2 regions of the Nocardioides pakistanensis genome follow, and region 1 is predicted to be linked to the other one. Evidence: riboswitches for the same ligand, from Rfam matches in the RefSeq annotation. Region 1 holds a riboswitch; the other holds the start of a gene.
The links. A riboswitch is a leader RNA that binds a small molecule or an ion and turns the genes downstream of it on or off. The one in region 1 is predicted to bind thiamine pyrophosphate.
Positions count from the first base shown of each region.

Region 2: another riboswitch for thiamine pyrophosphate. It lies ahead of thiE (thiamine phosphate synthase); the one in region 1 lies ahead of ACYVIH_RS08875 (thiamine ABC transporter substrate-binding protein).

Region 1 is NZ_BAAGUV010000022.1:57,534-60,732, reverse strand. Features, by position in the region: gene ACYVIH_RS08885 (PIG-L deacetylase family protein) at 79-807, opposite strand; gene ACYVIH_RS08880 (alpha/beta hydrolase fold domain-containing protein) at 818-1,705, opposite strand; TPP riboswitch at 1,768-1,873, shown strand; gene ACYVIH_RS08875 (thiamine ABC transporter substrate-binding protein) at 1,912-3,006, shown strand; gene ACYVIH_RS08870 (ABC transporter permease) at 3,003-3,199, shown strand, end outside.
Region 2 is NZ_BAAGUV010000002.1:50,745-53,943, reverse strand. Features, by position in the region: gene thiS (sulfur carrier protein ThiS) at 1-102, opposite strand, end outside; gene thiO (glycine oxidase ThiO) at 102-1,223, opposite strand; gene thiE (thiamine phosphate synthase) at 1,220-1,831, opposite strand; TPP riboswitch at 1,825-1,934, opposite strand; gene ACYVIH_RS00270 (AMIN-like domain-containing (lipo)protein) at 1,981-2,868, opposite strand; gene ACYVIH_RS00265 (NAD(P)-dependent alcohol dehydrogenase) at 2,972-3,199, opposite strand, start outside.

The sequences.
Region 1 (3,199 bases):
GTTGAGGAGCGAGCCGAGCTCCGGTGGTTGAGGAGCGAGCCTGCGAGCGTCTCGAAACCCCGGGCGCCCGCGGCGGCGTCAGGGCAGCGCGTGTACGGCGAACTGCTCGGCCAACCGACCGGCAGCAAGGCCGTGCACCCCGGCCACCCGCGCGAGCTCCTCGCGCATCATCGCGGTCAGCCCCTCGCGGTCCGGGTGCTGGCTGTCGTGGCACAGCAGCGCGGCCATCTTCGCGTCGAAGTGGTCGGTGACGTCCACGGCGTGGTTGCTGCCGCGCGGGTGGTCGGCGATCCACAGCTCCCGCGGTGACCACTGCTCGAGGCCCTCGTCGCCGAGCAGCTCGGGGAACGCGAACGGGTTGCCGGCCGCCGGGTACAACGCCTGCGTCGCGGCCTCCCCACCGGCGAGGTGGTCGGGGTGCGACGGGGCGAGCCGGTCCCAGTCGCGTTCGGGGCTCTGGATCAGCACCCGTTGCGGACGCACCTGCCGGACCACCCGGGTCAGGTCGCGCACCAGGTCGCGGCTGACGACGAGCTCGCCGTCGACGTACCCGAGGAAGACCAGCCGCTCGACGCCGACCTCACGCGCGGCGGCGGTCTGCTCCGCGCGGCGGATCCGCGGCATCTCGGCGCGGTCGAGGCCGGGGTCGAACCCGCCGGCCTGTCCGTCGGTGATCACGCAGTAGGTGACCTCGACGCCGGCCTTGGTCCAGGTCGCGACCGTGCCGGCGGCGGCGAAGTCGACGTCGTCGGGGTGCGCGGTCACGACCAGGGCGCGTTCGACGCCGTGGTCGGGGAGCGGGGTCATGCCGACCAACCTAGGCGAGGAAGCCGGCCAGCTCGGCCAGGGCCCGCCGTGCCTCGGGGATCGGCAGGATCGGGTAGACGTGGATCAGCCCGGGCTCCTCGACGTACCTCAGCGGCCAGCCCTCCGCCACCGCGCGGTCGGCCAGCCGCCGGCACTGCGGCTGCAGCAGGTCCCGGGTGCCGCACCACATCAACGCCGGCGGCAGCCCGGCGAGGTCGCCGTTGACCGGACTCACCTCGGGCCGCGTGACGTCGTCGCCGCCGGCCCACCACGCCCCGCAGATCCGCAGCCGCGACAGCTTCAGCCACGGGTCCCGCCCGGCGGCCTCGATCGTGCCCGGGGTGGTGTCGGTCAGGTCCACCCACGGCGCGACCAGCACCAGGTGGGTCGGCTGCGGGCCGGGCCGTCGGGCGATCTGCTGCGCCAGCGCCAGCGCGAGGCCGCCGCCGGCGGAGTCCCCGGCGAGCACCACGCCGCCCGGCGACTCGATCGCGACCTGCTCGAACAGCCGCAGCAGGGGCTCGGTGGCGTCGCGCCAGGTGTGCGTGGGGGTGAGCGGGTAGACCGGGAACACCACGCGCAGGTCGAACCGCCGGGCCAGCCGGGCGACGTAGCGCCAGTGGACGGTGTCGGCGTGCGAGACGAAACCGCCGCCGTGCAGGTAGAACAACGTGCGGGTGGGCGTCGTACCGGCCACCCGCAGGTCGTGCACCGGGAAGCCCACCCCGTCGACCTCGGTGACCTCGAAGCCGCGCAGCACCCGGCGCGGCGGGTCGGTCCTCGCGGCCGCCTGCGCGGCCAGCTTGCGGGCCCGGAACGCCTCGGTGTCGACCACCTCGCTCGCGCCGCGCAGCAGCGGGATCAGCGTGGCGACGGCGCGGCTGCGCAGGCTCGGCATGGGTCCACCTCCATCGGGGCCGGCGTGCTGCGGAGGCTACCGCCCGCAGGTGTAGCCTGACCGCAGAACGACAGGGGAGCGCCGACCGGCGCTGAGAGTGCGGAACGGCCGCAGACCCTCGAACCTGATCCGGCTAGCACCGGCGAAGGAAGTCGAGTCTCGATCGCACGCGTGCGATCCCCTCCCGAAACACCTGGGAGTGCACAATGCGCATCACCACCCCGGCCCGCGGTGCGGGCCTCGCGGCGGCTGCCGCCCTGAGCCTGACCCTGAGCGCGTGCTCGCTCGGCGGTACGTCGGACGAGCCCGACCCCGCCGACGGCACCGCCGGGCCCGCGGACACCAAGGTCGTCCTGGCCAGCCACGAGTCGTGGTCGGTGCCCGAGGAGGTGCTCGCCGCCTTCACCGAGCAGACCGGGTACGAGGTCGAGGTGCAGGCCGCCGGGGACGCCGGCACGCTGACCAACAAGCTCGTGCTCACCAAGGGCTCGCCGATCGCCGACGCGGCGTTCGGGGTCGACAACACGTTCGCCTCCCGGGCGGTGTCGGAGGGCGTCTTCGCCGACTACGAGCCCGCCGACCCGCCGTCCTCGGTCGAGGGCTTCGAGCTGCCCGACGAGGCGGCCGCCGCCGCGCTCACCCCGGTGGACTTCGGCGACGTGTGCGTGAACGTCGACGACACCTGGTTCGCCGAGAAGGGGATCGAGCCGCCGGCCACGCTCGACGACCTCGCCGACCCGGCGTACAAGGACCTCTTCGTGACGCCCGGCGCGACCACCTCCTCACCGGGCCTCGCCTTCCTGCTCGCCACGATCGCGGAGTACGGCGACGGGTGGACCGACTACTGGGAGCGGCTGATGGCGAACGGCACCCGGGTCACCGCCGGCTGGAGCGACGCCTACACCGTCGACTTCACCGCCGGCGGTGGTGACGGCGACCGGCCGATCGTGCTGTCCTACGCCTCCTCCCCGCCGTTCACGATCCCCGAGGGTGGCGATGAGCCGACCACGAGCGCGCTGCTCGACACCTGCTACCGCCAGGTGGAGTACGCCGGCGTGCTCGAGGGCGCCTCGAACCCCGAGGGCGCGAAGGCGCTGATCGACTTCCTGCTCTCGCCGACCTTCCAGGAGGCGTTGCCGGAGAGCATGTACGTCTTCCCCGTCGACACCTCCGTCGAGCTGCCCGAGCTGTGGGCGCAGTGGGCGAAGGTCCCCGACGAGCCGCTCACCGTCGACCCCGACGAGGTCGCCGCGAACCGGGACGAGTGGCTGACCACCTGGGGGGAGATCACCACCCGGTGAGCGGCAACCGAGGGCTACGACTGGGGACCATCGCGCTCGCGGTGGTCCCGGTCGTGTTCCTCGGCGCGTTCTTCCTGCTCCCGCTCTCCGGCATGCTCGCTCGCGGCTTCTGGGTCGACGGGTCGCTCGACCTCGGCGGGCTGACCGAGACCCTCGCGCGCCCGCGCGTGCACCGGGTGCTGTGGTTCACCGT
Region 2 (3,199 bases), on a different contig from region 1:
CCCGTTGACGGCCACGGCGAGCCCGCCGACTCGCGGCACGAGCTCGGCGACGGTGGCCTCGTCGGTTACCGTGCGCTGCTCGCCGTTGAAGGTGATGTCCATCAGCTGGCTCCTTGTCGTGCTGGGGTGAACCGGTCCGGGGTGAACGGTCGTGCGACCTCGGGCACGGGCGCGTCCTCGACGTGCGCCCGAACCACCTGCGCGGTCAGCGGCGCAAGCAGCACGCCGCCGCGGTAGTGACCGACGGCGAGCACCTGCCGCGGTCGGCCCGTGCCTCCGCCTCCGCCGGAGCCGAGGTCGGCGCCGGGATCGAGCCCGAGCAGCGGGCCGTTGTCCGGGCTGCCCGGCCGGTGCCGGGCGGTGACCTCGAGCAGCTCCGCGGTGTCGAGGCCGGGGACCAGCGCCCGTGCCGCGGCCAGCAGCCGGCTGACTGCTCCGACCGTCGCGACCGGTGGCCCGTGGTGCTGCTCCTCGGTGGCGCCGACCACGACCTCGCCGTGGGCGCGGGGTACGACGTAGACCGGCTCGCCGTGCACCCGGGCCCGGACGACCCGGTCGGGGGCGTCACCACCGCGCAGCCGGATCGTCTCGCCCTGCACGGGCCGCACCCACGGCCCGTGCTCGCGCGCCCGCGCCCCGGTCGCCCAGACCACGGCGTCACAGGGGAACTGCGAGCCGTCCCGGAGTCGCACCGCGTCGTCCACGACGGCATCCACGTCGCGATGCACCACCCGGTCCCCCAGCACCCGGAGCAACGCCTCGGCCACCCGGCGCGGGTCGACATTGTGATCCTCGGGCAGAAGCGCGCCGCCGGCGACACGGCCGAGGGCCGGCTCCTGCCGGCGCAGCTCGCGGCCGGTCAGCTCCTCGACCAGCACACCGTGGGCGCGCAGGAGCCCCAGCGGCCGCTCCACGTCGGCCAGGTCGTCGCGGTCGACACCGGCGAGCACGGTGCCCGTGGTCCTGAGGTCGACGTCGACGCCGGCGCGTGCGGAGAGGGAGGCTGCGTACGCCGGCCACATCCTCGCCGACTCGATCCCCAGCCGGAGCAGGGAAACCTCCCCGAACCACGCCTCCCCACCGGGGGTCAGCATCCCGGCCGCGGCGTGGGTGGCTCCCTGGCCCGGCGAGGGGTCGAAGACGTGCACGTCGTGACCGGCACGGACCAGCTCGTCGGCGCAGGCGAGGCCGATGATCCCGGCCCCGGCGACAGCGACCTTCATGACCCGGCGACGGCGGCGACCAGCTCCTTCGCGGCGAGCGGCGGATCAGCGGACCGGCAGAGCGCGGCGGCGACGGCGACGCCGTGCACCCCGGCGGCCATCACCTCGGGCACCCGCTGCGCTGTGATCCCGGAGATCGCGATCGCCGGCAGCACCGCAGCGGTCTCCTGCAGCGTGTCCAGGCCGATCGGGTCGGGCAGGCCGGCCTTGGTGGCCGACGGGTACACCGGCCCGACCCCGGCGTAGTCCGCTCCGGCCGCCTTCGCTGCGCGGGCGTGCTCGGCGTCGCGGCAGGTCGCACCGATCAAGAAGCCCTGCGGGGCAAGGCGTCTGGCGTCCGCGACGGGCAGGTCGTCGAGCCCCAGGTGGACGCCGTGGGCGCCTGCGGCCAGCGCGATGTCGATCCGGTCGTTCACGATCACCGTGGCCGCCGTACCGCTGAGGCGGTGGAGGACGGCACGGGTGAACGCCAGCAGCTCGCGGTCGGCGAGATCCTTGGCGCGGACCTGGACCGCGTCGACCCCCGCCGCGACCAGCGAGGCCAGCAGGTCGAGCGCCACCTCGTCGTGTGCGGGGAGATCGGTGATGCAGTGGATGCGTGGTAGCACGTCGCCTCACTTCCTTCGCCGGCATTACCCGGATCAGGTTCGACGGTCGGAGCGGCTACAGCTCCATCTCAGCCCGATGCCTCGGGCTCCCGTGTGGATGTGGCGACGATAGCAGCGGTCGGCGGCGCGGTCACGCCTCCGCCGGGCCCCTACGGCTCGAGGCACTCCGGGATCGAGTCGGAGGGGCCGAGCGGGGTCTCGGTGGTGCCGGCCGGGTCGTAGATCTTGACCCAGTCGACCCGCGGGAACTGCCTCAGCGTCGGCATGATCTCCCCGGCGACGGTGACCGTCGACCCGCCGCTGCTGCAGCGGCCGGTCAGCTGCACGCGAGCGACCATGTCGTCGATGTCGAGGTTCGTGAACCCGGTCGACCGCGAGCGGAGCAGCCGCAGCCCGTCGGCGCGCTCGCGCGGCAGCGGCCCGGCGTAGAGCCGGTCCAGCACCGCGGTCGCCTGGGCGACCTTGCGGACCGGGCGCATCCGCGGCACGAAGAACGGCTCGGTGTTGGCCAGGTAGCGGTCCTCGTCGAAGAAGAACACCTTGCGGTCCACGGTCGGGAAGGCGGCCCGGATGTCGAGCACGACCCGGTGGGGGTTGCGCAGGGTGGAGACCTCGAAGTCGGTCTTCTTGGCCAGGCCGATGCCGTACGTGGTCACCGCCTCGAAGTCGCCGGAGCGCACCGCGGTGATGACGTTGGGCAGCGGGAACGCGCGGCGGGCGGCGACCGTCTGGCCGTCGGCGTCGTGGGCGGTGGCCTGGTCGAAGCGGACCCGCAGGATCGCCCGTCCGGCGATCCGCACCGGCAGCCCAGACCCGTCGCCGAGCAGCTGGTCGACGTACCTGACCTGGCGGGGCGCGGGCATCCCACCGTCGAAGACGAACACGAGCCGGTCGAAGCCGGGGTGGTGCGCGGCCCGGATCTTGACCAGGGTCGGCACGGTGGCGGCGCTCGAGGTGGCCGTGGCGCCGGCGGTCGCCAGCACGGGTACGACGAGCAGCACGCTGATCAGCAGGGAGAGAAGGCGCGAGATACGCATGACACACCCCCGGGTGTAGAGAGCCCTCTGCCCGCAAGGTATCCGCCCTTGCGGGCACCGGATAAGTGTTGGAGGTCCCGGAGCGCCTGGCCCCTCTGCGCGGTCAGACCGACGACGGCACGAGGATCCCGCGACCGCGCAGCCTGCCGGCGTCGAGGTCGTCCATCGCGTCGTTGACCGCCTCGAGCGGGTAGGTGTGGGTGAGCATCTCGACCCGACCGTCGGCGGCGAGCGCCATCAGCTCGACCAGCTCGTTGTAGCTGCCGACCAGGTTGCCGACCACGTTGCGCTCGGTGGAGATCACGTCGATGGTCGGGACGTCGACGGTGCC